DNA from 2 places in the Ruegeria sp. BF7 genome. Region 2 is predicted to be linked to the other one. Evidence: riboswitches for the same ligand, from Rfam matches in the RefSeq annotation. Region 2 holds a riboswitch; the other holds the start of a gene.

Region 1 (14,534 bases), on a different contig from region 2:
GGCGTTCCGGGCAGGGCGCGGAGCGCATCACGGATCCGGGGTTCAGACATCAGGCAAAAGGCGGTCGAGGCCGCGTCGGCGATGGCAGCGCTGTCGGCCTCGACGCTGACCGTGGACCAGCGCGGTTTCCCGTTAGGGTGCAGGATATGGCTCTGATCCGCGCTGAGTGTCAGTGCCGAAGGGCTGGATGTGGCAATCGCTCGGTTTTCCAACGTGCGGGTAGCCACTAGTCCAAAGTCGGGGTCTTCCACGCCAATGCGGAAGGGGCCGCCGAGGGCTGCAAATTCTCCGATGTTGATCAGCGTTCTGGTCAGGCCCGATTGCTGCAGGACCTGCCGGGCAATGTCGGTGGCAAAGCCCTGCGCGATCCCGTTCAGGGTTAACGCCTGACCGTAATCCAGTCTAACAACCCGCGGTAAGACCTGTACGCGATCCCAACCCAACAAAGCGCGCGTCGGTGCGGGGTCCTCGCCCCGTGCAAGCGCCAGCCAAAGCGGTTGTACGGTCGGATCGAATAGCCCGCTTGTTGCGCTGTGAACCTGACCGACCTGTTCCAGAAGCGCGACGAAATCCGGATGGGGTGCGTCCAGGTTGCCGCTTCGGTTCAGGCGGGACAGATCGGAGTTGCTGTCATAAAGGCTGAACAGACGCTCCAGGCGCGGCAGTAACTGCCTCAGCTGATCAAGGGCGGGTTTTGCCTGATCTTCCGGAGCATGCAGTACCACTGAAACCCGTGCTCCCATGGCGTGGCCCTGCCAGCGCAGCGGGGTTGCGATGGCGGGCGTTGCCAGCGCGGCGGCGGAAATGGTCAGGAACCGGCGGCGGGATAACGGGCTCATTCGGCTGCCTCCATCCGTTTGGTGGCGCGCCGCGAAGCGATTATCAAAGGTACGCATCGGTTTTGATCGTTGTGGATGGCGACGCAATCAAGGCAGCCGAAACACTCGGAATATCGGATTGCGCCGGATTGACGGATCGCGCCATAGGCGCATTTCGCCCTGCACAGTTGGCAAGGTGACCCGCATTCCCTTCTCCGTTTGATCCAGTCGCGCCCCCGGATCAAGCCGCCAATGGCCATCACCGCACCCAGCGGGCATACATAACGGCAAAACCCCTTGAACAGCACCATCCCCAGGATCAGCCAGATCGCAGCATAGGTGGCATAGCCCCAGTCGCGGATGAAGTACGTGGTGATGGCAGTCTTGAAAGGTTCGACCTCAGCGGCTTTGTCCAATTGGTCAGGCGCTGTGAACAGAGTGATGAAAAGACCCGCCAGCACCGCGTACTTTAAAAGCTTGAATCGTGAGTCCCACGCGGGCGAAAGCTCAAGCCGGGGCAGGCTCAGAGTGCGTCCGAGGTTATGGGCGAATTCCTGCAACGCGCCAAAAGGGCAGAGCCAGCCGCAGAAATAACCGCGACCCCAAAGAACGAACCCGAGAAAAGTGGCCCCCCAGATCAGCAGCGAAAATGGATCATAGGTCAAAAAGGCGAAACTGCCGCCTTCAAACGTGGCACGAACAACCGCCAGCACCGTGACAACTGACAGCTGGCCCTGGCCCCACCAGCCGACAAACACTGTCACAAAAGCAAGAATCACCAGTCGAGTCGGGGTGAGGGTGCGGCTTTGTGCCAGTGGATTCTGGGCAAATAACAGCAGCGCGGTCAGGCCGGTCAGGAACAGGGTCAGAATGATCATGTCGGCCTGCCGCGCGCGCAGAGCATCCAACCAGGGGGGGGTCGCCTTTGTTGCTTTTGCGCGCGAGAAAAACCGCTCGTCGGTTGCGTGGGTGACCGGCAGATTGATAGAGCCGGTTTCAGGCTGGAACATGCCGTGCTGGCGGGTGGCGGCGACGTTCAGGGTCCATTTCCGGGAAGGATCAAACCCGAGGCGCCGGTCCGTTCGCAGGATCATCATAGCCCCGTCATGCAACTCGCCAGGCAAGTTGTCCGACAGTTCGACAAATAGATCGCTGTCGCGCAGCGCAACCGGCAATCCGTCTTGTTCCGCAGACAGCCAGTCCGGCGCGGTGTTGCGCACGAAATCCGGGCTGACCAATCCGTGACGAGCGGTTTCAATCACCAGAATCGGTTCGTCATTCGGTGAGATTGCGAGAAAGTCCTGCAACTCGCGAAACCCGCCATCGGACAAGACCGTGCGGGCGATGGAGGGTGGACCGAGATCCACGATCCAGAGATCGAGGTAAGGCGCGTCCGGGTCAGTTTGGGCCTCGGGATCGTCATCCTCCCAAATGGTGTCGTCAAAGGCGTCGTTGACCTGAGCATTGGAAATGACTGTATGGGTTGCGATGCCCTGCGACACGAGATCTTCCCATGTCAGGGCTTCGGAATACTCCGGATCGGGATGTGCGGGTGGAATGGTCGAAATCCCTTCCATCTTCTCCCGTGCGACGGCGAGGGCAGCGGCCATAACCGATTCATGGGCGATACGAACCGAGGCTGTGGCTTTGATGACGCCATCCAGATAGACCAGCGACGAACCGGTCCCACCGCTGCCATAGGGGGTTCCGACGACGATGGATGAGGAAATGGATAACCCGGGATATTGTTCGAAAAATCTGTGAAACGGAGCTTCGCCCAAGCCTGACACAAAGATCGGCTCATTGTGTTCGATCAGGCGTACGTCCAGGAATATTCCCTCTAAATCGAGGACAACCAGCGCGTTGATCGCCGATCCCGAAAAGCCGGGCAGGGGGGCAAGCGGTTCGGTTTCAAAAACATATCCTGCCTTGGCCCCCCCCGAGTTCAGCAACTGATAGACACCGTTTTCACCGATGGGGTCACCGAGGGAGAACGGTGGCATGATAAGCTCGGAAAGCGTCGCCCGGTCCAGCGGCGCGGCCGGAACAAGGCGCGCCGAAAGGCAGAACAGCAGTGTGAACAAAATAACGCGCATGTAACGACCCTACGCAGCGGAGGTGCGCGCACCCTATTGGACATTGGTCGCAGACCCGGTCTACGACCAAAGGCCAATACGCAAGATTGGGGCTCGTTGGTAGGTTTAAGGCACTCTAACCCGCCAGCGGAGGAAGTAAGATGGCCTGGACAGCACCCAAACTAAAAGAAGTGAACTGCGGCATGGAAATCAACATGTACGCGCCGTCCGAGGACGAAGGTCGCGAATACGAACGTGATCTGTTTTGAACCGCGTCTGAACGGGTAACGGCCATGCGGTTTCTGGTTCTTGGCGCGGCGGCTGGTGGCGGACTGCCACAGTGGAACTGTGGTTGTTCCAATTGTCAGGATGCTCGTAGCGGCAAGATCGCCCCGGCGAGCCAGTCATCGCTGGCCGTTTCTCTGGGTGGACGCGATTGGGCGGTGCTGAATGCATCCCCCGATATTCGCGCCCAGATGATGGCCTGCCCCTCGATGCATCCGCGCGGCTTGCGGGGTTCACCTATTGCATCAGTTTTGCTGACAAATGGCGATATTGACCATATCGCCGGATTGCTTTCCCTGCGCGAGCAGACGCCGTTCACAATCTATGCGACTTCCGAGATCCACAAGGTTCTGGAGGACAACTGTGTGTTTGACGCGGTGAACGCGGAAAAGGTTTCGCGGGAACGGATTAAGATCGGCCACGGCTTTGAGGTTCTGCCGGGATTGCAGGCCCGGGTGTTCCCGGTGCCGGGCAAGGTGCCGCTGTTCATGGAAGGCGAGACGGTTCAGACCGATATGGTCGGGGAACAGACTGTGGGGGTTCGCCTGAGCGACGGGCAGACCGTGGCCTATTACGTTCCCGGATGCGCGGATGTGACCGTGGATCTTCTGGAAACCTTGTCGGATGCGAACCATTTGTTCTTTGACGGCACGCTGTGGGACGACAACGAGATGATCCGGTCGGGAACCGGCGTGAAATCCGGAAAACGAATGGGGCATATCTCGATCGGCGGACCGGAAGGTTCGATTGCCCGACTGGCCGGGCTGAAGGCAGACAAGACTTTTATACACATCAACAACACAAACCCGGTCTGGCAGCCGGACGGCCCGGAACGCGCATTTGTTCACGCTCAGGGCTGGCGCGTCGCTGCTGATGGGATGGAGATAGTGACATGAACGCACACAGCCGCAACGTCGGAACACTGGAAGAGCGGCTGCGTGCGATCGGGGCCGAACGCTATCACGACAAGCACCCGTTTCACCACATGCTGCACGGAGGGCAATGTAATCCGGACCAGGTGCGGGCCTGGGTCATCAACCGCTGGGCCTATCAGGCAGCGATACCGATGAAGGATGCCGCTTTCCTGTCCCGGTGCAGCGATCCGCAGATGCGGCGGGAATGGCGCAGCCGGATCGAGGATCACGACGGTAATGTGGACGGTGGCGGAGGAATTCGCCGCTGGTTGAAGCTGGCCGAGGCGGTAGGGCTGGACCCTGATTATGTTGCAAGCGGACGGGGGGTTCTGCCAGCCACGCAATTCGCTGTGGACGCTTATATCCGCTATGTACGAGATAAACCTTTGCTCGAGGCGGTGGCTTCGTCGCTCACTGAATTGTTCGCGCCCAAGATCCACGAACGCCGCATTGAGGGTATGTTGCAGCACTATGATTTCGCCAATGCCGAAAGCATGTCGTATTTCAAAAAACGTCTGACCGAGGCCCCAAAGGACGTGAAATTCGGATTGGCCTGGGTTCTGGAGCACGCCGATACGCCGGTAAAGGAGGATGCGGCCTGCGAGGCGCTGATCTTCAAGACCAATGTGCTGTGGGCGCAGCTGGATGCGTTGTGGGGAGCATATGTGGAACCGGGCCGCATTCCGCCCGGTGCCTGGCAGCCCGGAGAAGGCATGGCATGAGCCTGGCGTTAACCGATACGGATCGCCCTTATCTGCCGCGTGGTGTTCGAATGGTGGAGGACCGGCTGCGGGGCGGCAAGGTTCTGCTGGCGCCTGAAAAGGCCATAGCTCTGGACAAGATTGGCGAAGCTATTTTGTCCCGGGTGGATGGCTACGCCGAGTTTGGCGCAATCATTGCTGACCTCGCAACAACTTACGACGCCCCCGAAGAGCAGATTTCCAAGGATGTGCAGCGGTTCATGATCGGGTTGCGCGCCCGGATGTTTCTGGGGGTCCACTTATGAGTGTACCTTCACCCATCGCCATGCTGGCGGAACTGACGCACCGCTGTCCGCTGGCCTGCCCTTACTGTTCGAACCCTTCCGATTTGCTGGGTCGTGACAGCGAACTGGACACTGAAACATGGGTCGATGTTTTTCGGCAGGCGGCAGAGCTCGGTGTTCTGCAGTTGCATTTGTCGGGCGGTGAGCCTGCATCGCGCACGGATATCGTGGAATTGATGCAGGGGGCACATGATGCCGGGCTGTATACCAATCTGATCACCAGTGGGATTGGTCTGACCCCGCGACGGCTGGATGTGTTAGAAGCGGCGGGGATGGATCACATCCAGCTTTCACTGCAGGGTACCAATGCGGAGCTGGCGGATTGGGTTGGCGGGTATCGGGGCGGATTTGATCGCAAGATGAAGGTGGCGGCCGAAATCAGAGACCGGGGAATTCCTCTGACGCTGAATGCGGTGATGCACCGGCATAATCTGGACGATCTGGAACGCACCATCGAATTGGCGGTCGAGATGGGCGCGCGCCGGCTTGAAGTGGCCTGCGTGCAGTTTCACGGCTGGGCCACGAAGAACCGCAATCACCTGTTGCCAACGCGTGAGCAGACAATAGAGGCCAAACGTATCGTGGCCGAGGCTGAAAACCGGCTGCGCGGGACGTTGGCCTTCGACTTCGTGCCGCCTGACTATTATGCGGATTTCCCCAAATCCTGCATGGGCGGTTGGGGATCGACTGGGCTGAACGTGACGCCAAACGGGACAGTTCTTCCGTGCCACGCGGCCGAGAGTATTCCGCATCTAGCATTCGAATCTGTACAGGATAAAAAGCTTGCGGAAATCTGGTTCGATAGCCCGGCGTTCAATGCCTATCGCGGCACTGACTGGCTGCCCCAGCCGTGTCAGAGTTGTGACCGAAAGGAAATCGATTTCGGTGGTTGCCGCTGCCAGGCGCTGGCCATCTCCGGGGACGCGTCGGCCTCGGATCCGGTTTGCGGAAAATCCCCGAACCATGGTCTGATCACCAAGATTCTCGAGCAGGCGGCTAAGCCGACAGAAACGCCCATGTTGTGGCGGGGGGCGGTATCGTAAAAGTGAACCTTTTTGAGGGGCTTTGTTGTCACGGTGCGCTTAAATGCTGGTTGCCTGCCTAATAACTTGCGCAAAATAAATGGTTTGTTGAGCAGTCGTTTTTGGGATGTATCATTAATTGCCGGGCTGTGTGACCTGCAGCGTGTGTCGCAAGCTTTTTCGTCTAGATTGGCGATCACGCAGGTTCCGACTTTTGTTCTCAGCATATGTTTCTTTCACAGGTTTCAGCATGGTCTCATTGAACGGCGGCCATTTTCCCAAGGATGCAGTTTTGTATGCTGTGTACTTCTAATTGCGGCACATTTTGTCGTATCGGAGTTTAGAAGAGATTATGGCCGAACGTGGCGTTCAAGTGGACCTCGCCACTCTCAACAGGTGGGTTGTGAAGTCTTCATCGATGATCGCAGTGCGAGCGCGGGAAGCGTCCAGCCGTCGCCTAGTTCTCTGCCAAAGCGCTGTTCTTCGTCTGGCTCGGCTTGAGTCCACCCTTGGTATTGAGGGGAGTTCTTCTGCAGCAGGCACAATCGGTGCGGCCCATCGAACAGACCCCGTGGCTGTACATCCCGGCGGTGTTGACGCGACCCACAGCATCGAGCATTTGCATAACCGGCTTAAACCGGTGCAGGGTGATACTCCCGGCCCCATGAGCCGGTTGACCGACTTCCCGTTCCCAGTCATATGCGCACGGGCAACTTCCGGCATTTGAGACGCGAAGGAACTTGTTGAACCTACCTCGATGCCGGGCTTCACTGTGCTCTGCCGACGGCACGGTGACAAAGATCAGAGCGCGACATGATCCCCAAAAGCGATACGCTGATCGAGGTCAAGGACCTGCCCGCCCACGTCCCGATCTAGACCCGCAAGAAAAAAGGTGACATCGATCTGCCGTATGCGTCCGAGTCCGAGCTGCGCAAGGTCCGTCCAAGATGAGACTGGTGTTTCAGGATACGTATTCCTCGCTGAACCAGCGCATGACCGTGCGCGATATCAATACCGAGCCGCTGGCGGCCGCAAGCACGATCAAGGAAAACAGATGGATGCCCGTGTGCGCGAGATTGCGGCGCGCTGCAGGCTAATTCTGGAACATCTGCTCTGCGACGAAGGCGTTTCAGCGTTGGATGTGTCGATTCTGGCCGAGATAGGTGTTCCGTCCCTGTACGTCACCTACGATCTGTTCGTCGTGGTGAGGATGTCGCACCGGGTCACGGTGCTCTATGCCGGGAAATTCGCCGAATGCGCCCCAACCGAAACGTTGTTCTTTGCGCCGAAACACCCCCTATATCCAAGTTCTGCAGTGCGCGATCTGCACCGCCGTCCCGGATGCGGGGTTTGATCCGATCCGGCTTCGGGGCGAAACTCTCAACACGCTGGCCGCTCCGTCCGGGTGCCGGTTCCACACGCGCTGCCCGGTTGTCAAGGGTAGATGCAGCGCCGAAGCACCCGAATTGCGCGCGGTTTTACCGGAGCATTTTGTTGCCTGTCACTATACGTAAGAGTACGATTTCTTCCGCTCGTGGGGGTCAGGGCAAAAGCATGGGGTCAGGATCGTGTGACAGCAGGTCCTGAACCAACGGATTGGGAAAACGGCGGCGCAGCGTGATGGCGTAGAAGGCTTCTTTGATGCGCGGATGTTCCTGCGCTTCGACCAGCCGCCCTGAATTCAGTTCGTCCGTAACGACGATGGGCGCGACAAGGGCCAGCCCGATATCCTCGCGCGCCAAAAGTCGCACCATCGCCATGTCATCGACCTCGGCCGCGACTTGCGGGCGTTCTGACAGGCGGCTGGCCATGGCATCAAACGCTGTGCGCACGCTGTTGTCGGTGGTGGGCAAGATGAAAGGTTGCGTTTTCAACAGCTCTTTGATCGGCGTTTTGGGGTCCAGCCGGTCGGGCGTGCCGATGATGCTGACCGGCTGTTCGGCGATCTGGTGAGTCTCAAACGGGGTTAGGCTGTCATCCGGTGGCAGGCGATTCATCAGAACCAGATCGAGGTTCAGCGTCTCAAGCCCCTCCATCAACTCGGCCGGGCTACCGGACCGCAGGATCACCTCGACATCCGGCCGCGACAGGATGGGGCGTAGAAATCCGATCTGAAAGTTGCGCGACAGGGTCGCCAAGGCCCCCACGCGCAAGGCTTTGCGGGTCTGCACCGTCTCGGTCAGAGTGGCGACAAGTTCTTGTCCTGTCGAGAAAATCGCATCCGCATGGTCCAGGGCGATGCGTCCGGCCTCGGTGAGGTACAATTGACGACCGCGACGCTCGAAAAGATCGTGGCCCAACCGTTCCTCTAGTTGCTTGATTTGCACCGACAAGGCGGATTGCGACAGGTTCAGCCGTTGTGCCGTACGGGTAAGGTTCCCGTCATGGGCCACGGCCCAGAAATACCTCAGGTGATGATAGTTCAGTGGCATAACGTTCTATTTAATAGAACGAAATAAGAAGAACAATGAATTTTTAATGACACAGAATCTGTCCTAACTGATTGTCCCAAACGGATAACCCAGGGACACGTCACCATGTTGTATCTCTATCTCCCACTCCTCAACCCGCTGATCCTGATCGCTGCTGCAATCTATGCAGGGCGTCATCCGGGACTGCGCCCGGGCCGAGTGCCGAAACTGGCCGAAGCCGCGGCCTTTGCCGCCTTCGTGATCGCCTCCGCCGCTTCCTTTTTATTGGTGATCTACGGCCCCGGCACGTCGGCCTTGATCGGAGCCTTCGGCGTTGGGTTGTCAGTCAGGCTGGATGCGGTTAGCGCGGTGATGCTGGTGCTGGTCAGCTTCATTGGCTGGATCGTCCTGCGCTATTCTGTGACCTATATGGATGGCGAGGCCAGACAGGGCAAATTCACCCAATGGATGGCCTTGGTGCTGGCCTCGGTCCTGATGTTGGTTATGTCGGGCAACCTGATCCAGTTGTTGGTTGCGTGGACCACGACCAGTCTGGTTCTGCACAAGCTACTGCTGTTCTACCCGGATCGCGCAACTGCACAACGCGCCGCACGCAAGAAGGCAATTGTGTCACGGCTGAGTGAATGCGCCCTGGCCTCAGCCGTGGTTCAGCTGATCGCGGCAACCGGAACCACCGATATCCACACGATCCTGACGACGGTTCAGTCCAACTGGCTGACCACGACGGCGGCCCTGATGATCGCAGTCGCGGCAGTTCTGGCCTCGGCCCAGTTCCCAGTGCATGGCTGGCTGACCGAGGTGATGGAGGCCCCGACGCCGGTTTCGGCCCTGCTGCATGCGGGTGTGATAAATGCGGGTGGATTCCTGTTGATCCGCTTCGCCGATGTCATGCTGGCGGCGCCCGGAGTGATGGCCCTGCTGGTGATGTTGGGCGGGTTCACCGCGCTGTTTGGTGGGTTGGTGATGCTGACCCAACCTGCGGTAAAAACCTCGCTGGCCTGGTCCACGATTGCCCAGATGGCATTCATGGTTATGCAGTGTGGGCTTGCGCTGTTCCCGCTGGCGCTGCTGCATATCGTGGCGCATTCGCTGTACAAAGCGCATGCGTTCCTCAGCTCGGGTGAGGCGGTAAAAAACGTTACCGCCATTCACCGCCCCGGTCCCATTGCGGTGCCCAGTGCCAGCAACGTGCTACGGGCCTTCGGGACAGCGATCGTGATCTATGCTTTGGTCGGGACGGTGCTGGGCTTTGACGGCAAGTCGGTTCAGGCCATTACTCTTGGCGTCATCCTGATCTTCGGCGTGGCTTACCTGCTGGCGCAGGGCTTTGCCGATGCCGCGCCGCGTCAGCTGACACAGCGCACGGCGGTCTATGCGCTGGTGACCTCGGTCAGTTACTTCGTGCTGCAGATCATTGCGCAGCATGTGACCGCCGGAGCCTTGCCCGCCACCCCCGCGCCGGGACCGCTGGAATGGGCGCTGATCGTGCTGGCCTTGCTGAGTTTTGGGTTCGTTGCGGTGGCGCAGGCGACTTTCCCGCTGTGGGCGGCGCACCCGGCAGCGGCGGGCCTGCGGGTTCACCTGTCAAACGGTCTTTATGCCAACGCGATTTTCGACAAGTTGCTGGACGGTTGGTCCAGACGGTCCGCAGCCTGAAAGGAACTGAACCGATGTTTGCAAAGCTCGAAGCGTATACCGCACCACTTCTGGAACTGGTGGCCGAAGCCAAATCCGCCGCTTATGCGATCCCGCCCTTGTTCCCTTTATCTTCGAATGTCGCGGTGAACCCGTTTCTCGGCCAAAGCGACGAGCCGCTGGCCGTGACCTCGGCGCGACTGGCGCGGGTTGCGGGCACACGGATCACACCTGATCGGACACATTGGGCTGCAAAGTTGCGTACGGGTGAGATGACCGAGGCGGACATTCTGGATGCGCTTTCTTCAATTGAGGGACCGTTCAACGTCCCAAGCCTTGAGGATGTCATGGTTTCGCTGAAAACGGAGGCACCGCATACCGAAGCTTTGCCCACTGTGGCTGAACTGGCGGCCGAGGTTTCCGGTACGGACTGGCCTGCCCTGATTGAGGACCGCATCGGCATCTGGGCGGCCAGCCATTTCGATCAAGGGCAGGCTTTGTGGCAACAGGCCCGGACCGGAGGCGCTTTCAGCGTCTGGCGCGAGTTTGCCTCTCGCGACCTGACGCCGGAAATTCAGGGTCTGACCGGGTTTGGCGCCTTTGTTGCGGGTACCAACCGATCGCATTGGCGGGCAGTTGGCCGGTCGTCCGAACGGCTAGGGCTCAGCACCGAGGCAGCCGCTACCGCCTATCATCGGTGGCTGACGACCCTGGGCGGATGGGCGCAATACGCGCGCTACCTGCAGTGGGAAGCTGAGCTGAAAGGTGAACAGAACAATACCGTGACCGAGCTGTTGGCCGTGCGGATGGTCTTCGATGAGGCGCTGTTCGTGCTTTACGAAGATCAGATCGCCGAGCGATGGGCAGAGATTGTGGCCGCGCATGCGGCACCGGTGACGCCAACCGCCGAATTTGTGATCGATGCTGCTCTGCAGGAGGCCGCCGAACGGGCACAACAACGCGCATTGGGAGAAAGGCTGCTTTCGGGCACCGCGCGCAAAGCCGATGGTCGGGCGCAGGTGCAGGCCGCGTTCTGCATCGACGTCCGGTCCGAGGTGTTCCGCCGCGCGTTTGAGGCGCAGGATCCCGGGATCGAAACGCTTGGGTTTGCGGGGTTCTTTGGCCTTGCCAGTGCGCACAAGGCAGCGGGGTCGGATGTCACCGAGGTCCATGGCCCGGTGTTGTTACAGCCATCCGTGTGCTCTCAGGCCAAGGAACCGGCGGGTGCGGATCTGGCCCGCCGTTACTCGGCCCGGGCCAAGCGGGCCTGGGGCCGGTTCAAGCTGGCCGCTGTATCCTCGTTTGCTTTTGTCGAGGCGACCGGGCCCTTGTATGCCGGAAAGCTGATGCGCGACGCATTGGGGGTTGCCGGAAAGTCCAAGGTTGACCCGACACCTCAATTGGACCCGAAAATCGATCTGGACACTCGCGTTGGCATGGCCAAGGCGGTGCTGACGGCGATGTCTCTGACCGACAGTTTCGCCAGGATCGTTCTAATGGTCGGGCACGGGGCCGAGGTGACCAACAACCCGCATGAAAGCGCGCTGCATTGTGGCGCGTGCGGAGGTCATTCGGGCGACGTGAACGCGCGGCTGTTGGCCGGGCTGCTGAACGATGCGCAGGTCCGTTCGGGGTTGGTTGGGCAGGGGATCGACATCCCCGCCGACACCCTGTTTGTCGCAGCAATGCACTCGACCACAACAGATCGGGTCAGCCTGTATGAACAGGATTTGCCGCCCGGCGACCGGGCCGGTGATCTGGCGCAGGTGAAAACCTGGCTGGATGTGGCCGGACAGCTTGCCCGGGCCGAACGCGCGGTACGTCTGCCGCGCGCCGACAACGCCACGGATATTCAGCGCCGCGCGCAGGACTGGGCTGAAACCCGCCCCGAATGGGGCCTGGCCGGATGCCGTGCCTTCATCATAGCCCCGCGTCATCGCACGGACGGGGCGAACCTGGAAGGGCAAGCCTTCCTGCACAATTACGATTGGCGCAAGGATGACGGCTTTGGCGTGCTGGAACTGATCATGACCGCCCCGGTGGTGGTCGTCAGCTGGATCAGCCTGCAATATTACGGCTCGACCGTGGCGCCCGCCCTGTTCGGCGGCGGCAACAAGCTGCTGCACAATGTAGTCGGTGGTATCGGTGTGCTTGAAGGCAACAACGGCGCGCCCCGTCCGGGCTTACCGTGGCAGTCGATCCATGACGGCGAAAGCTATCAACATGAACCGCTTCGCCTGTCGGTTGTCGTCGAAGCACCGCCCGAGGCGATGTCGGGCATTCTTGATCGGCACCCGCAGGTGCAGGCGCTGTTCGACAACGGCTGGCTGCATCTGATCGCCATGGACGACCAGGGCAAGCTGGCCTGGCGTTATACCGGAGACCTGAACTGGACCCCGATCAGCGCCCCGTCCGATCAGGTCATCGCGGCGGAATAAGGTGAAGCCGACCAACGGACAGCATGCGAAACGGGTTGTCTTTTGGTCGGTTCCCGCCTAGTCAGAGCCTCACCTCGGGGTGCGTGGCCTGCCACGCTGAGATGCCATAGGCGAACCCGTTGAACCTGAACCGGCTAGAACCGGCGGAGGGAAAGGTAACGGTTTCATCCATCCTTGCCCTCTCGCCGCAATGGAGGATGACATGAAACATCTGATGATTGCTGCGGGAATCCTGAGCGCAACCACGGCTATGGCAGCCGATAAACCTCAGCTGACCGTGTACACCTATGACAGCTTTGTTTCGGACTGGGGCCCCGGCCCGCAGGTGAAAGAGGCGTTTGAGGCGGTCTGTGACTGCGAGCTGAACCTTGTCGGCGTCGAGGACGGTGCGGCGTTGTTATCGCGTATCCGGTTGGAGGGCGAGAACTCGGACGCCGACGTGGTGTTGGGGCTGGACACCAATCTGATCACCGCGGCCAAGGAAACTGGCCTGTTTGCCCCAAGCGCAGTCAGTGCCGAATACACGCTGCCGATCGAATGGACGGATGACGTGTTCGCGCCCTATGATTGGGGCTATTTCGCTTTTGTCCATAACGCGGATGCTGCGGCTCCTGCGAACTTCCGTGAACTGGCCGAGGGTAACACCAAGATCATCATTCAGGACCCGCGATCCTCGACCCCCGGTCTGGGACTGCTGTTGTGGGTGCAGGCGGCTTATGGCGATGAGGCGCCAGATGTCTGGGCCGGTCTTGCCGACAACATCGTTACCGTGACCAAAGGCTGGTCCGAGGCCTATGGCCTGTTTCTGGAAGGTGAGGCCGACATGGTCCTCAGCTACACCACCTCGCCCGCCTATCACCTGATCGCCGAGGAAGACGCCAGCAAAGCGGCGGCCGCTTTCGACGAAGGGCACTATATGCAGGTCGAGGTTGCGGCCAAGCTGGCCGGGTCCGATCAGCCGGAACTGGCGGATCAGTTTCTGAACTTCATGGTCTCAGATGCGTTCCAGCAGATCATCCCGACCACCAACTGGATGTATCCGGCGGTGACCCCGGCAGTTGGTCTGCCCGAAGGGTTCGAGACGCTGATTCAGCCGGAAAAATCCCTGCTGTTTTCTCCGGATGAGGCCGCCGTTGTGCGGGATCAGGCGCTTGCGGAATGGCTGAGCGCGCTCAGCCAGTAAGCCCCTGGCCGGGTGTTGGCGCGGCGGCTATGGTTGCCGCGCTGATTTTGGGGACACTCGCCGCCGTAGCCCTGCGGGCCGAAGCGGCAGGTGGATTCGGCCCGGCGGATTGGGCCGCCTTGCGGTTCACGCTTGTGCAGGCGGTTTTGTCGGCCCTGTTCAGTGCAGCGCTAGCGGTTCCTGTTGCGCGGGCACTGGCCCGGCGGCGATTTCCGGGACGACGCTTTCTGATTGCTTTGCTCGGGGCGCCGTTCATTCTGCCGGTCATTGTGGCGATCCTCGGGCTGTTGCAGGTCTTTGGCCGCGCGGGCTGGATTTCGGAGGTATTGGGATTCTTTGGTTTGCCGCCGATGCGGATCTACGGGTTGCACGGCGTTGTGCTGGCACATGTATTTTTTAATTTACCGCTGGCCACGCGGCTAATCCTGCAGGCCTGGCAGGAAATCCCGGCCGAACGCTTTCGTTTGGCCGCGCAACTGGGCTGTGACGGGATGGCGATGTTTCGTCTGATCGAACTGCCAATGCTCAGGCGCATCCTGCCGGGTGTACTGGCCGTGATCTTCGCCATCTGTCTGACCAGTTTTGCCGTCGCCCTGACCTTGGGCGGAGGGCCACGGGCGACGACGATTGAACTCGCGATCTATCAGTCCTTTACCTATGATTTTGACCTTGGCCGGGCGGCGTTGT
Region 2 (14,534 bases):
CAGTCCGCCCCTTTGGGGTGCTGTTCTTGGTATCTGTATCCGGCCCTGTCGGTCACCCAGCCCAGCGACCCGGCCGAAGTCATGCGCACCGACATCTCTTTGCCCGAAGGCGTCACTGGCCGAAACAGGGGGGCCGATTTCAGAATCGGGCGCAGTACCTCGATCAACTGCACTTGGGCTGCGCTGTCCAGATAGCCTTTCCTGATTTCAAAACCGCGCAAAAGTAGTCGCGCCATTCAAGATTCCCCAATCCTAACCAAAACCTTGCCAAAAAGGCTGCAGATTCCCGAAAACCTGCCTTTTACACCGCTTGCAGGGCTCGTTTCACGCCCTTATATACGCCGGGACGCGCGATGGTGTAGGACCGTTCGTGCAAATCAGATCGGGGCCGGGTGCCATAACGGGTTCGGACCTCGGACATCGCCTTGAAGAGAAAGGGATTGAACATATGGGAAAAGTAATCGGAATTGACCTCGGGACCACCAACTCGTGTGTGGCCATCATGGACGGCTCGCAGCCCAAGGTCATCGAAAACGCAGAAGGGGCGCGGACCACGCCCTCGATCGTCGCCTTCACCGAAGATGAGCGACTGGTCGGTCAGCCTGCAAAGCGTCAGGCGGTCACCAACCCCGACAACACGATCTTTGGCGTCAAGCGTCTGATCGGTCGTCGTGTGGATGATGCAGAAGTCGAAAAAGACAAGAAAATGGTGCCGTATGCCATCGTCGATGGCGGCAATGGCGACGCGTGGGTGGAAGCTCGCGGTGAAAAGTACTCCCCAAGCCAGATCTCGGCCTTCACTCTGGGTAAGATGAAGGAAACTGCCGAGAGCTATCTGGGTGAGGAAGTCACGCAGGCGGTCATCACCGTTCCGGCCTATTTCAACGACGCACAGCGTCAGGCCACCAAGGACGCCGGTAAAATCGCCGGTCTGGAAGTGCTGCGGATCATCAACGAGCCGACTGCTGCCGCGCTGGCCTATGGTCTGGACAAGCAGGAAACCCAAACCATCGCGGTCTATGACCTTGGTGGCGGTACCTTCGACGTGACTATTCTGGAAATCGACGATGGCCTGTTCGAGGTCAAGTCGACCAACGGTGACACCTTCCTGGGTGGTGAAGACTTTGACATGCGCATCGTCAACTACCTGGCGGACGAGTTCAAAAAGGAACACGGTGTCGATCTGTCTGCCGACAAGATGGCCCTGCAGCGTCTGAAAGAGGCCGCTGAAAAAGCCAAGATCGAGCTGTCCTCGACCTCGCAGACCGAAATCAACCAGCCGTTCATCTCGATGGGCTCGAACGGTCAGCCGCTGCACATGGTCATGAAACTGACCCGTGCCAAGCTGGAATCGCTGGTCTCGGACCTGATCAAGAAGTCGATGAAGCCTTGTGCCGCTGCTCTGAAAGACGCCGGTCTGTCGGCTGCCGACGTGGACGAAGTTGTTCTGGTCGGTGGCATGACCCGGATGCCGAAAGTGATCGAAGAGGTCACCAAGTTCTTCGGGAAAGAGCCGCACAAAGGTGTGAACCCGGACGAAGTGGTTGCCATGGGTGCCGCCATTCAGGCCGGTGTTCTGCAGGGTGACGTCAAAGACGTGGTTCTGCTGGACGTGACCCCGCTGTCGTTGGGTATCGAGACGCTGGGTGGCGTGTTCACCCGTTTGATCGACCGCAACACCACGATCCCGACGAAAAAGTCTCAGGTCTTCTCGACCGCCGAGGACAACCAGAACGCCGTAACCATCCGCGTGTTCCAGGGTGAGCGTGAAATGGCTGCGGACAACAAGATCCTCGGTCAGTTCAACCTCGAAGACATCCCGCCCGCACCGCGTGGCATGCCTCAGATCGAGGTGACTTTTGACATCGACGCCAACGGTATTGTCTCGGTTTCGGCCAAGGACAAAGGCACCGGCAAAGAGCAGAAGATCACCATCCAGGCATCGGGCGGTCTGTCCGACGAGGACATCGAAAAGATGGTCAAGGACGCCGAAGAGAACGCGGAAGCTGACAAGGAACGCCGCGAGCTGGTCGATGCCAAGAACCAGGCGGAAAGCCTCATCCATTCGACCGAGAAGTCGATGGAAGAGCATGCCGACAAGGTCGACCCGACCACCATCGAAGCCATCGAGCTGGCGATTGCCGCACTGAAGGACGAGCTGGAAACCGAAAATGCTGACAAGATCAAGTCCGGTATCCAGAACGTGACCGAAGCTGCGATGAAGCTTGGCGAGGCCATCTACAAGGCGCAGTCCGAAGAGGCCGACGACGAACCTGCAGCGGCAGATGCTGCTCCGGCTGGTGATGACGACATCGTCGACGCCGAGTTCGAAGATCTGGACGGCGATAAGCGTAACTAACGGGTAACCGGGCCAATTCGGGCCGGTCCGGTTGCCGGGCCGGCCCGATTACGTTGAGGCAGAAGGAAACACTGATGTCAAAACGCGACTACTACGATGTGCTCGGCGTGTCCAAGGGCGCATCGGCGGACGAGATCAAGAAGGGCTTTCGCAAGAAGGCCAAAGAATTGCATCCCGATCGCAACAAGGACAACCCGGATGCTGAATCGCAGTTCAAAGAAGCCAACGAGGCCTATGACGTTCTGCGCGATGCCGACAAAAAGGCCGCCTATGACCGATTTGGTCATGCCGCCTTTGAAAACGGCATGGGCGGTGGCGGCGGTCGTCCCGGCGGCGGCTTCGGTCAAGGCGATTTCTCCAGCGCGTTCTCTGATGTGTTCGACGATCTGTTCGGCGATTTCATGGGTGGCCAACGCGGTGGCGCTGGTGGCGGACGTCGGGCCGCACGCGGGTCCGACCTGCGCTATAACCTGCGGGTGTCACTGGAAGAGGCGTTCTCGGGCCTGCAGAAAACCATCAGCGTGCCCGCAGCCGTTGCCTGTTCGGCCTGTGACGGTTCGGGTGCTGAAGGTGGTGTGGAACCAGTCACTTGTCCAACTTGCTCGGGCATGGGCAAGGTTCGTGCGCAACAGGGTTTCTTTACTGTTGAACGCACATGTCCGACATGTTCCGGATTGGGCCAGATCATCAAGAATCCCTGCAAGTCCTGTAGCGGAGCAGGTCGCGTCGAAAAAGAACGCGCGCTGTCCGTCAATATCCCCGCCGGTGTCGAAACCGGTACCCGAATCCGCCTGGCAGGCGAGGGTGAGGCCGGGATGCGCGGTGGTCCTCCGGGTGATCTGTATATCTTTGTCGAAGTGTCCGATCACAAACTGTTCGAACGCGACAGCGTGAACCTGTATTGCCGCGTGCCGGTCAGCATGGCCAAGGCCGCGCTGGGCGGATCGATCGAAGTGCCGACCATTGACGGTGGCCGTGGTCGCGTGCAGATTCCGGCCGGTAGCCAATCGGGCCGTCAGATGCGCTTGCGCGGCAAGGGTATGCCTGCCCTGCGCGGCGGCGGTGTTGGTGACATGTTCATCGAACTGGCTGTGGAAACTCCGGTCAACCTGACCGCTCGCCAGAAAGAACTTCTGCGCGAGTTCGACGATCTGGGTGAGGATAACCACCCGGAATCGAATAGCTTTTTCTCTTCCGTCAAGTCCTTTTGGGACGGGATGAAAGGCTGAGTCTGCATCCAGTAATTGTAATAAATGAGCCGGTCCAATGGGCCGGCTTTTTTTCACCCCATAAGTCCAGTTTGCCTGTCAACTGCGCCAAAATTGGCCCTTGATTCCCCTGCCAACCCCTGAGATTGTCCGCCCAACCGTTGGGGTGCCCTGATCAAAGGGCTGAGAGGCGTGAATGCGCTAACCCATCGAACCTGATCCGGGCAATACCGGCGTAGGGAACGGTCTCACAGTGCTAAGACGTTTTCCATGCCCCGTTGCCCATTTTGAATTGGAGCAACGATATGGCGCATATTGCCCTGACAATTGCGGGCTCGGACAGTGGTGGCGGGGCCGGGATACAGGCAGACCTCAAGGCGATGTCCGCCTTGGGCGTGTACGGCGCCAGCGTGATTACGGCAGTGACGGCGCAGAATACCCAAGCGGTGACGGCAGTGCATGGGATACCGCTGGATGTGGTGTCCGCCCAGATCGAGGCGGTTCTGACCGATCTGGACGTCGGCGCGATCAAGATCGGGATGCTGGCGACGCCAGAGATTATACAAACGGTTGCGGAATCCATTGCCGGGTTTGATGGCCCCGTCGTGCTGGACCCGGTGATGATTGCGAAATCCGGCGATGCGTTGTTGGCGCGGGACGCGGTGCAGACTTTGCGCGATCTTCTTCTGCCGTGCGCTACCGTACTGACCCCGAACCTGCCCGAAGCCGCCTGTTTACTGGGTGGTGCCGAGGCCGACTCTCCCGATCAGATGATCGCGCAAGGGCTTGCCTTGTGTGGGTTGGGCGCGGGTTCGGTGCTGATGAAAGGGGGACATGGCCACGGGAAAATCTGCTATGACTTGCTGGTTGATACCTCCGGTCGGGTGGCCGAGTTCACCGCCCCTCGGAGGGAAACGCGCAATACACATGGCACCGGGTGCACTTTGTCGTCGTCGATTGCGGCTGGGTTGGCTCGGGGCTTCGGCCTGACCGAGGCCGTCGCGCAGGCGCACGAGTACCTGCAAGGGGCCATTGCCCGGGCGGACGGTCTGATGATCGGACAGGGGCACGGGCCGGTGCATCACTTCCACCGGGTATGGTCCGCGTGACGGTCTGGTCGGTCATAGGATCCGGCGTGGCTGGTTTGGCCGTGGCCAGCGAGCTTGTTTCGCGCGGCGTCAAGGTTCAGGTCTTCGATCCCGCTGGCCCGCCGGGTCCGCATGGGTGTTCCTGGTGGGCGGGTGGCATGCTGGCCCCGTGGTGTGAGTATGAAAACGCCGAGGAGCCGGTGTTGCGGTTGGGTCAGGCTGCGCTGGGCTGGTGGGCGAAGCGAACGCCGGTGGACCGGCGGGGCACGTTGGTCGTGGCCCGCCCGCGCGACCTGCCCGATCTGCGCCGGTTTGCCCGCCGGACCGAAGGCTACAGGGACGTCGAGCAGCCCAAAATCGCCAAGTTAGAGCCTGATCTGAACGGATTCAGCAAGGGTCTCCATTTCACGAATGAAGCGCATCTAAACCCACGCCAGGCCTTGCGGGACCTTCATAAGCATTTGCTGGAACACGGGGTTGAATTCCACCGCAAACTCGCTCCATCGCGGCTTGAAAACGCAATCGACTGTCGGGGTTTGCACGCCCGCGAAGTGCTGCATGATCTGCGGGGCGTGAAGGGTGAGATGCTGGTGATCCGCTGCCCGGACGTGACCCTGACGCGGCCCGTGCGTCTGCTGCATCCAAGGATGCCGCTTTACATCGTACCCCGTGGCGACGGTATTTACATGCTGGGCGCGACGATGATCGAAAGCGAGGACAGCAGCCGCATCACCGCGCGCTCGATGCTGGAACTGCTCAGCGCGGCTTATGCGCTGAACCCCGCCTTTGGTGAGGCCGAAGTGCTCGAGATCGGGGTCGATCTGCGCCCGGCCTTTCCTGACAACTTGCCGCGTATCCGGCGGCTGGGGCGCACGATTTATGCCAACGGACTATACCGCCACGGCTATTTGTTGGCCCCGGCGCTGGCGCAGGGCGTGGCGGATCTGGCGCTGGATAACAAACATTCGGAGATGGTCGATGAAGATCGAGCTTAATGGTGAATCGCGCGAGGTGCGCGCCGAAACCCTCTCGGACCTGCTGGTCGAATGCGGGTTCTCGGGCCGGGTGGCGACGGCCGTCAACGAGGATTTTGTGCCCTCGGGTCTGCGCATTTCCTACAAACTGGCTGATGGCGACCGGGTCGAGGTTGTTGCGCCGATGCAGGGGGGGTGAAAATGAAGAGCTTCTACGGCACCCAACTGCCCAACCCTCTGATGCTGGGTACGGCGCAATATCCCAGCCCCGCGATCCTGGAACAGGCGTTTCGGGACAGTGGTGCCGGGGTTGCCACTGTGTCGCTGCGGCGCGAAGCCGGGGCCGGGCAAACCTTTTGGCAGATGATCCGCGATCTGGGCGTGCTGGTCCTGCCGAACACCGCCGGATGCCACACCGTCAAAGAGGCCGTGACCACCGCCCATATGGCGCGGGAAGTGTTTGACACCAGGTGGATCAAGCTGGAACTGATCGGTCACACCGACAGCCTCCAGCCGGATGTATTTCAACTGGTCGAGGCCGCACGCGTCCTGACCGGGGACGGGTTTCAGGTTTTCCCCTACACCACTGACGACCTGATTGTGGGAGAACGTCTGCTGGCGGCGGGTTGCGAGGTTCTGATGCCCTGGGGCGCGCCCATTGGGTCAGGCCGGGGCTTGAACAACGTATACGCTCTGCGCGCGATGCGGGCTGAATTCCCGGAGGTACCGCTGGTGATCGACGCCGGGATCGGACTGCCCAGCCATGCGGCGCAGGCGATGGAGCTGGGATATGACGCGGTTCTGCTGAACACCGCGGTGGCCCGGGCCGGAGATCCTACCGCCATGGCCCGCGCGATGATGCTGGCGATTGAAGCCGGACAATTGGCCTATCAGGCTGACCCGATCGAAGCGCGCGATATGGCGGAACCCTCCACCCCGGTGATCGGAAAGGCCTTTCTGTCATGACCCTCGACCGGTTTTACCCGATTTTCGACCACTCGGATTGGCTGCGCCAGATGCTGCCCTTGGGTGTGAAACTGGTACAGTTGCGGATCAAGGACCAGCCCGACACGGTGGTGCGCGACCAGATTGCCTTGTCGCGCGACCTTTGCCGCCAACATGGCACGGTTCTGGTGATCAACGATTACTGGCAGCAGGCGATTGAGGCCGGGTGTGACTGGATTCACCTCGGGCAGGAGGATCTGGACGAGGCCGATCTGACTGCCATCCGCAAGGCGGGGCTGAAACTGGGTGTCTCGACCCACGATGACGATGAGTTGGAGCGGGTTCTGGCGATAGACCCGGACTATGTGGCGTTGGGTCCGGTCTATCCGACGATCCTGAAAAAGATGAAGTGGCATCAGCAGGGCTTGCCCCGGGTCACCGAATGGAAGGCGCGGGTGGGTAAAATCCTTCTGGTCGGTATCGGCGGGATGAGCGTTGAACGCGCGCCGGGTGTGTTGCAGGCGGGGGCCGATATCGTATCAGCCGTCACTGATATCACGTTGAACGCTGATCCAGAGGCCCGCGTGCGCCAATGGATCGAGGCCACGCGATGAACCGCTACTCTCGTCAGACAATCCTGCCCGAGGTCGGGTCAGAGGGACAGGCCCGCCTGTCCGTCGCGCGCGTTCTGGTGGTGGGCGCGGGCGGGCTGGCTGCCCCGGCGCTGCCACTACTGGCGGGGGCTGGGGTAGGTCAATTGACCATCATGGACCGTGATGAGGTCGCGCTGTCGAACCTGCACCGGCAGACGTTGTTTGCCGAGGCAGACAGCGGCCGTTCGAAGGTTGAGGTCGCGGCGGATCGCTGTCGATCCCTGAACGCGGAAGTCATTGTGATTGCCAAAAAACAGACTCTGACAAATAAAAATGTGACTGAATCCGTGGAACAGGTTGATTTGGTTCTTGATTGCGCTGACAGCTATGCGGCCAGCTATGTCCTGTCTGACACCTGTTTCGCGCTCGGTAAGCCTTTGATTTCAGCATCGGTGCTGGGGTTCACGGGATATGTTGGCGGCTTTTGCGGTGGAGCGCCGTCCCTGCGGGCGGTCTTTCCCGATGCACCTGACAGCGGTGCAAGCTGTGCGACGGCTGGTGTGCTCGGCCCCGTCGTGGGAATTATCGGCGCGTTGCAGGCGCAGATGGCACTGAACCTGATCCTTGGCCTTCAGCCTTCGCCGCTGGGACAGATGTTGCAGATCGATGGGCAAACGTTCCGCAGCACCACATTTCGCTTTGACGGAGCTCCCGAGCCAGAACGGCGCTTTGCTTTCATTTCGGCCAATCAACTGACCTCAGAAGACCTGATCATCGAATTGCGCGGTCCGGATGAGGTCCCAGATCCGATCCATCCCAATGTCCGGCGCGAATCCGTGGAGTCACTCAAATCAGAGCCAAATAAAGGGAAAAGACTGGCGCTTTGCTGCGCTACCGGCCTTCGCGCGTGGCGGGCCGCTGAAGAACTGCAACCGGATTGGCCGGGCGAGATTGTCCTCGTCGCGGCCTCGACCTCATGAGCGAAAAGGAAACGCGAGACATGAAGAAACTGATCACAATGATCGCCCTGCTGGCCGCCGCGCCCGCCTGGGCCGAAGACAAGATGACCGTTCTGCTGGACTGGTTCATCAATCCCGACCACGGTCCCATTATCGTGGCACAGGAAAACGGTTACTTCGCCGATGAGGGGCTTGAGGTCGAAATCATTCCGCCCGCCGATCCCTCGGCGCCACCGCGTCTGGTGGCCGCTGGTCAGGCGGATCTGGCGGTGTCTTATCAGCCCCAGTTGCACCTGCAGATTCACGAGGGCCTGCCGCTGAAACGCGTCGGCACACTGGTTGCTACTCCGCTGAACTGCCTGCTGGTGCTTGAGGATGGTCCGATTGAAACGCTGGCCGACCTCAAGGACAAGAAAGTCGGGTTCTCTGTCGCCGGTGTGGAAGAGGCGGTTCTGTCGGCGATGCTGCACACCCATGACGTCGCGCTGGACGATATCGAGATGATCAACGTGAACTTCTCGCTATCGCCGTCACTGATGAGCGGTCAGGTGGACGCGGTGATCGGGGCTTTCCGCAACTTTGAACTGAACCAGATGGATATCGAAGGCGTAGCGGGCCGGTGCTTTTATATCGAAGAAGAAGGTGTACCGCCCTACGATGAGCTGATCTATGTAGCCAACCCCGAAACAATGGACGCCGAAAAGGTCGCGCGTTTTCTGGCTGCCACCGAAAAGGCGACCCAGTTCATCGTCAACAACCCGGAGAAAAGCTGGGAGATTTTCGCCGCCACCTCGCCCGAGTTGCAGGATGAGCTGAACGCCCGCGCCTGGGTCGACACGCTGCCCCGCTTTGCCCTGCGTCCCGCGGGCTTTGACGCTGGCCGATATGCCCGGTTCGAGGCATTCCTGAAAGACAGCGGCATGATCGACAGCCTCAATCCGGTCAGCGACATCACCATCGACGTGACCGTGCAATGAGCGGATACGGCAAAGCGTTCACGCTGATGCGTGATGCGGCGCAAGGGTCGTGGCGGGACTATACCCGCCACGCCTTTGTCGAAGGGATGAAGGACGGCACCCTGCCGCGCGCGGCGTTTCTGCATTACCTTCGGCAGGACTACGTGTTCCTGATCCACTTTTCCCGCGCCTGGGCACTGGCGGTGGTGAAATCCGAGACCCATTCCGAGATGCTGACATCTGTTGCGACGGTAAACGCGCTGGTGGCCGAAGAGATGCAGCTGCATATCGGTATTTGCGCGGCAGAAGGCATCTCGGGCGAAGAATTGTTCGCGACCGAGGAACGGGCGGAAAACATGGCCTATACCCGCTTCGTGCTCGAGGCCGGGTATAGTGGCGATCTGCTGGACCTGCTGGCCGCGCTGACGCCCTGTGTGATGGGATATGGTGAGATCGGTGCCCGGTTGGCCACCGAGGCCACATCCGTCACCTATCAGGACTGGATCAACACCTATGCCAGTCCAGACTTTCAAGAGGCGTGTCAGGCGGTCGGAGAATTGCTGGATACGGCTCTAACACGCCGCATTGGGGTGGATTTTGAGGCCTCACTGCGGTGGCAACGTCTGTGTCGGACCTTCCGCACCGCGACAGAGCTTGAGGTGAATTTCTGGCAAATGGGCCTGACCCCGTGACCCCGGCACCCGACCTGACCATCAGCGGTTCGGCCACAATCGGTGGCGCGACTCTGTTCGCACCGTTGACGCTGACCCTTGGGGCGGGGCAATGGACGTGCCTGTTGGGCGGGTCGGGTGTTGGAAAAACCACGGTTCTGCGCTTGATTGCAGGGCTGGACACCGGGGCTGAGTTCACCGGCAAGATTGCGGCCAGCGATATCCAACTGGTGACCGAGCGCGTAGCCTATATGGCGCAGGACGATCTGCTGTTGCCCTGGGCGACGGTGGCGCAGAATGTTTCACTGGGCGCGCGGCTGCGGGGTGAGAAGCCGGATCTTGCCCGCCGCGACCGGCTGATCGAAAGGATGCGCCTGCAGGATCACGTGACCAAGAGACCCCGCGAACTCTCGGGAGGGCAGCGGCAGCGCGTGGCCTTGGCGCGCACGTTGATGGAAGATCGGCCGATTGTGCTGCTTGATGAGCCGTTTTCAGCGCTCGACGCCCGCACCCGCGCGGACATGCAGGATCTGGCGGCTGAGGCTTTGCAGGGGCGGACCGTCCTGCTGGTCACCCATGACCCGGCCGAGGCCGCCCGGCTGGGCCAGTCCATCTTGGTGATGACTCAGCACGGCCTGACCCCCTGCCAGCCGCCAGCCGCGCCCGTTCCGCGCAAGGTCGATGACCTTGGGTCGCTGGAGACACAAGGTGCGCTGCTGCGTCTTTTGCGAGAGGAGGCGGCGTGAAGTACCTTTCGGCCCTTGCCGCGACCCTGTTTGCACTGACGGTCTGGCAGGCCATTGTCTCGTTGACCGGTCTGCCCAAATTCATCCTGCCCGGACCCGCCTTGGTCGCAGAAACATGGTGGCAGAACCGTTGGCTGATTGCCGAACACACGTGGATCACTGCGATTGAGGTGGTGGTCGGGCTTGCTTGTGGCACGGTTCTGGGGGTGGTCACTGCGTTGCAACTGGCCAATTCCCGCGCCGCGCGGGTTCTGGTGCAACCGATGCTGGTGTTCACGCAGGCGCTGCCGGTTTTTGCGCTGGCTCCTCTGTTGACCCTCTGGCTGGGCTACGGGTTGTGGTCCAAGGTGGCGATGGCAGTGCTGATCATCTATTTCCCGATTACCTCGTCCTTTTTCGACGGGCTGATGCGGACGCCAGCCGGGTATCTCGATCTGGCGCGCACCATGCAGGCCAACCCGCGCGCTGTGTTGTGGCATATCCGGATACCGGCCGCCTTGCCCTCGCTGGCGTCGGGGATGCGACTGGCGGCGGTTTATGCGCCCATCGGGGCGGTGATCGGTGAATGGGTCGGTTCCTCGCAAGGTTTGGGGTATCTGATGCTGTTGGCCAATGGCCGGGCCAAGACCGATCTGATGTTTGCGGCGATGCTGACGCTGGGGGTGTTCTCGATCCTGCTGCATATGCTGGTCCGCCGCGCCACGGCCCGCATGGCGGGTGAGGCGCGTTAACCTTTCGGAAACCGATTCTGCGCCAGTCTTGGCGTATGACCCAGGACGCCTTTGCCGAAGCCCCGATGCTGTTTGAAACTGACGAAGCCCCGGTGCAGCCGCTGCCTTCGGGGCGGTTGCCATCCTATATCAAAGATCACCGCAAACGGCTGCGCGAAAGGTTCATGTCCGGTGGATCAGCGGCGATGCCGGATTATGAGCTTTTGGAACTGGCCCTGTTCCGATCCATCCCCCGGCAGGACGTCAAACCACTGGCACGGGCGCTGATGGATACATTTGGCGATTTCAACCGGGTGCTGACCGCGCCCGAAGAACGGCTGCGCCAGATCAAGGGCGTTGGGGATACGGTCATCACCGACCTGAAAATCCTCGAGGCCTGCGCCCACCGCATGGCGCGTGCGCGGGTGATGCAGCGACATGTGATCTCGGGCTGGGACGCGTTGCTGGATTACTGCCACACAACCATGGCCCATCGCGAAACCGAGCAGTTCCGGGTGTTCTATCTGGACCGCAAGAACGTACTGATCGCAGATGAGGAACAGGCCAAGGGCACCGTCGATCACGTGCCGGTCTACCCGCGTGAGGTGGCGAAACGGGCGCTGGAACTGAATGCATCGGCCCTGATTCTTGTGCACAACCACCCATCAGGCGATCCGACCCCGTCGCAGTCAGATATCGACATGACCAACCGGATTCAGGATGCCTGTCTGGCTTTGGGCCTGACACTGCATGACCACCTGATCATCGGAAAATCAAATGAACTGAGCTTTCGATCGGAAGGGTATCTTTAGCGGGTTACCGAACCCAGACCTCGACTCGACGATTGACCTTGCGGCCCCATTCAGTGTCGTCGCAGGCCATCGGCATGGCCTCGCCGAACCCGTCGACCTCAAGTTCGATACTGTCGGGGATCGCGGTTTCCACCGCAGCCAGCACCGCATTGCGCACCGTTTTTGCCCTCAGCAGGGCAATCTGCGCATTGGCCGCTGCTTCACCTTCGCCGTCGCTAAAGCCGACAAAGACCAGTTTGCGTGCATTCAGCGTACCAGCCTCAAGCTGCTGGGCCAGGTGCTGGATGTTTGACCGCGATTGCGCGTCGGGCCGCGAGGACCCTGTTTCGAACCGGAAAGACAACGACAAACGGGACAAAGGCCGCAACGTCGTGACCATACGCTGCAGCTCTTCCAGACCAACCTCGGCGCCGCCCGAGGCAACGGCATTTGCAAACCGGTTTCCCTGCAGTTCGATGGGCATCCTCTCGGGTGCCTGATCGACAAAACCCGCATCGCGGATCACCATCTGTGCCTCAGAGCTTTGGGTATAGGCAAGAAACTGACGGGCGATACGGGGCAGGCGGCGCTGGGGCAGATACAGGAACATGGGCGAGGTCAGCGGGTAATCCTCGGTCTTGATCGTTTGCCGGGTGGCCATCAGAGCATGACCACACCCTCCAGCCAGCGGCAAGGCACGGGCCATATCGGCCTCGGCCTGACTGGCGATACCGATGGCAAAGGGATCATCGGCCACAGTACGCACCAGGTCGCTGCTACGCGTATGTCGGAGGACGGTGTTCGACAGGGAAGCGTCGGCGGGGGTTAGAAAACGATCCTCGACCCCTTGCGCCAATCCCGACCCGGCATCGGGCAGATGCAAGGCAATCGGTGCGTCCGGCCCACCCAGGGCGGACCAGTTGGCAATCTCACCGGACAGCACCAGCGCGAGATCGGATAGGGAAATATGCGGGACCGGGTTGCCGGGTGCCACAATGGGAACAAGCGCGTCCAGTGCCACAACCCGCGACCGGCGCGCACGGGTCAGGTCTCCCAGACCGGCGGCCTCGGCGGCCTTGTGCTCAGCCGGGCGGATTTCGCGTAAGGCCATCACGATATCGGTTTGCCCTGCGATCAGGTCGGTAAAACCGCGACCTGTATTGCCGATGTCGAAAAAGAACCGTCCAAGCGGGGCTTCGCGCCCGGTCTGGTGCAGTTCATACATCAGTTTGTCGCTTTGCTTCGTAAGGGGCTTTGCGGACAACCCCTCCTGTTCAGCAAAGCCCATCAGAAGCGCGGGCAGCACCTTCTCGGCCATGACGGACGATCCCGAAAACCGCAGTTCAGCCACGAAGTCGATCAGGTTGGGACAGGCGGGACCGTCGCAGCTGACCCCTGAGCCGTCGACGGTCAGCTCGCCGAACTGGGTGTCGACGCGGTAAAACTCGCCATCGAAGCCTAGAAGGGTTCCGGTCACCTCGACCTTGCCGTCATGAGAGGTGAGCGTAATGTCTTGCGCCTGAACAGCTGAGGCAAATGTTGCCGAAAACAGTGCGGCCGCCGCCACACGAAGAAATGTCATTGGAAAATCGAGCCTGCCTGCGGGTTTAGTTTGCCGCGATTGTCAGGTTTTGAAACAGATTATTCAACACCAGAAACTCACCGGTTCTGGAACAATCCGGAAAGTTCAGCGTCAGGTCACGCGAACGCAAGCTCCGGTCATACTGAAGTTCCAGGGACTGAACGCTCAGGTCCTGACCGCAATTGGCCTCGGTCACCTCGGCCTCGACCGTCACAACGATCGACCCAGATTGGGGCGACTGCGCCGCTGGAAAAGAGTAGACCTCCACGTTGCGGGCATCATTAAATGCAGGCTGTGCCAGATGCACGACGTTGCCCGTACCCTGCGTGTCGGACCCGGCCGAGACATGACCCGCGTCGCCATAGCTGGCGCCAAATTCCAGCGCATGCAGCTGTAGCTCGGTTTCACCCTGCCACTGCAGGGCGACGCGGGAATACTGGCCAATGTCGGGAATGTGAGTGGTGGCTACGGTCCCTTTCTGATCGTCAAGCGAGATCAGAAAGATCGCGTATTCCGACAGGGCCGGTATAGTCAGATCCAATGTGCCGTTTGCGTCTGTTTCCTGCGTGACGGTCAGACCGCTATGATGCACCTCGATCCGCTCATTGCCGTGGCAGGGGGCTTTGACGATCAGGCGGGCGGCGGCACCGGGCACGGCACGAGCCCGGGCGCTGAGGCCACAATCGGCGCGGTCGGAGGGGGTTGACCGGCGGGGCTTTAACGTCCGTTGCGTTGATGATGTGATCTGGTCCGTTCCCGGGGCGGGTGGCGAGGAAGTCAGGACAATGTCCTCGAGCCCGGACACAGCTGCGTTCGGGGCGGTGGCCACAATTTCAGGATCCTGCGAACCGTTTGGTCCGGCAGGAAACCCGTTTTGCATCAGGTAACCAATCGCCAACGCGCATACGACAGTGCCGCCGGTGGTCACGTAGTTCTTAATTACAAACAAGAC

What was found. Region 2 has a riboswitch for thiamine pyrophosphate ahead of thiD (bifunctional hydroxymethylpyrimidine kinase/phosphomethylpyrimidine kinase). Riboswitches for the same ligand answer to the same signal wherever they lie in the genome.
Region 1: linked by a shared signal. The riboswitch ahead of thiB (thiamine ABC transporter substrate binding subunit) and the one ahead of thiD (bifunctional hydroxymethylpyrimidine kinase/phosphomethylpyrimidine kinase) in region 2 are both predicted to bind thiamine pyrophosphate.

Annotation. Positions count from the first base shown of each region.
Region 1 is NZ_JBQFTM010000023.1:2,743-17,276, reverse strand. Features, by position in the region: gene ACR0IK_RS22905 (FAD:protein FMN transferase) at 1-839, opposite strand, end outside; gene ACR0IK_RS22900 (4Fe-4S binding protein) at 836-2,914, opposite strand; gene pqqA (pyrroloquinoline quinone precursor peptide PqqA) at 3,055-3,162, shown strand; gene pqqB (pyrroloquinoline quinone biosynthesis protein PqqB) at 3,187-4,074, shown strand; gene pqqC (pyrroloquinoline-quinone synthase PqqC) at 4,071-4,814, shown strand; gene pqqD (pyrroloquinoline quinone biosynthesis peptide chaperone PqqD) at 4,811-5,098, shown strand; gene pqqE (pyrroloquinoline quinone biosynthesis protein PqqE) at 5,095-6,180, shown strand; partial or broken gene ACR0IK_RS22870 (IS6 family transposase) at 6,410-6,598, shown strand; gene ACR0IK_RS22865 (hypothetical protein) at 7,107-7,256, shown strand; gene ACR0IK_RS22860 (hypothetical protein) at 7,214-7,513, shown strand; gene ACR0IK_RS22855 (oligopeptide/dipeptide ABC transporter ATP-binding protein) at 7,395-7,673, shown strand; gene ACR0IK_RS22850 (LysR family transcriptional regulator) at 7,701-8,591, opposite strand; gene ACR0IK_RS22845 (proton-conducting transporter transmembrane domain-containing protein) at 8,697-10,247, shown strand; gene ACR0IK_RS22840 (YbcC family protein) at 10,262-12,664, shown strand; TPP riboswitch at 12,730-12,834, shown strand; gene thiB (thiamine ABC transporter substrate binding subunit) at 12,867-13,847, shown strand; gene ACR0IK_RS22830 (thiamine/thiamine pyrophosphate ABC transporter permease ThiP) at 13,823-14,534, shown strand, end outside.
Region 2 is NZ_JBQFTM010000003.1:303,200-317,733, reverse strand. Features, by position in the region: gene ACR0IK_RS10115 (alpha-ketoglutarate-dependent dioxygenase AlkB family protein) at 1-236, opposite strand, end outside; gene dnaK (molecular chaperone DnaK) at 449-2,359, shown strand; gene dnaJ (molecular chaperone DnaJ) at 2,434-3,588, shown strand; TPP riboswitch at 3,720-3,826, shown strand; gene thiD (bifunctional hydroxymethylpyrimidine kinase/phosphomethylpyrimidine kinase) at 3,873-4,676, shown strand; gene ACR0IK_RS10095 (FAD-dependent oxidoreductase) at 4,673-5,650, shown strand; gene thiS (sulfur carrier protein ThiS) at 5,634-5,828, shown strand; gene ACR0IK_RS10085 (thiazole synthase) at 5,831-6,595, shown strand; gene ACR0IK_RS10080 (thiamine phosphate synthase) at 6,592-7,188, shown strand; gene ACR0IK_RS10075 (ThiF family adenylyltransferase) at 7,185-8,147, shown strand; gene ACR0IK_RS10070 (ABC transporter substrate-binding protein) at 8,168-9,103, shown strand; gene tenA (thiaminase II) at 9,100-9,774, shown strand; gene ACR0IK_RS10060 (ABC transporter ATP-binding protein) at 9,771-10,499, shown strand; gene ACR0IK_RS10055 (ABC transporter permease) at 10,496-11,230, shown strand; gene radC (RadC family protein) at 11,266-12,021, shown strand; gene ACR0IK_RS10045 (phosphate ABC transporter substrate-binding/OmpA family protein) at 12,026-13,582, opposite strand; gene ACR0IK_RS10040 (hypothetical protein) at 13,608-14,531, opposite strand.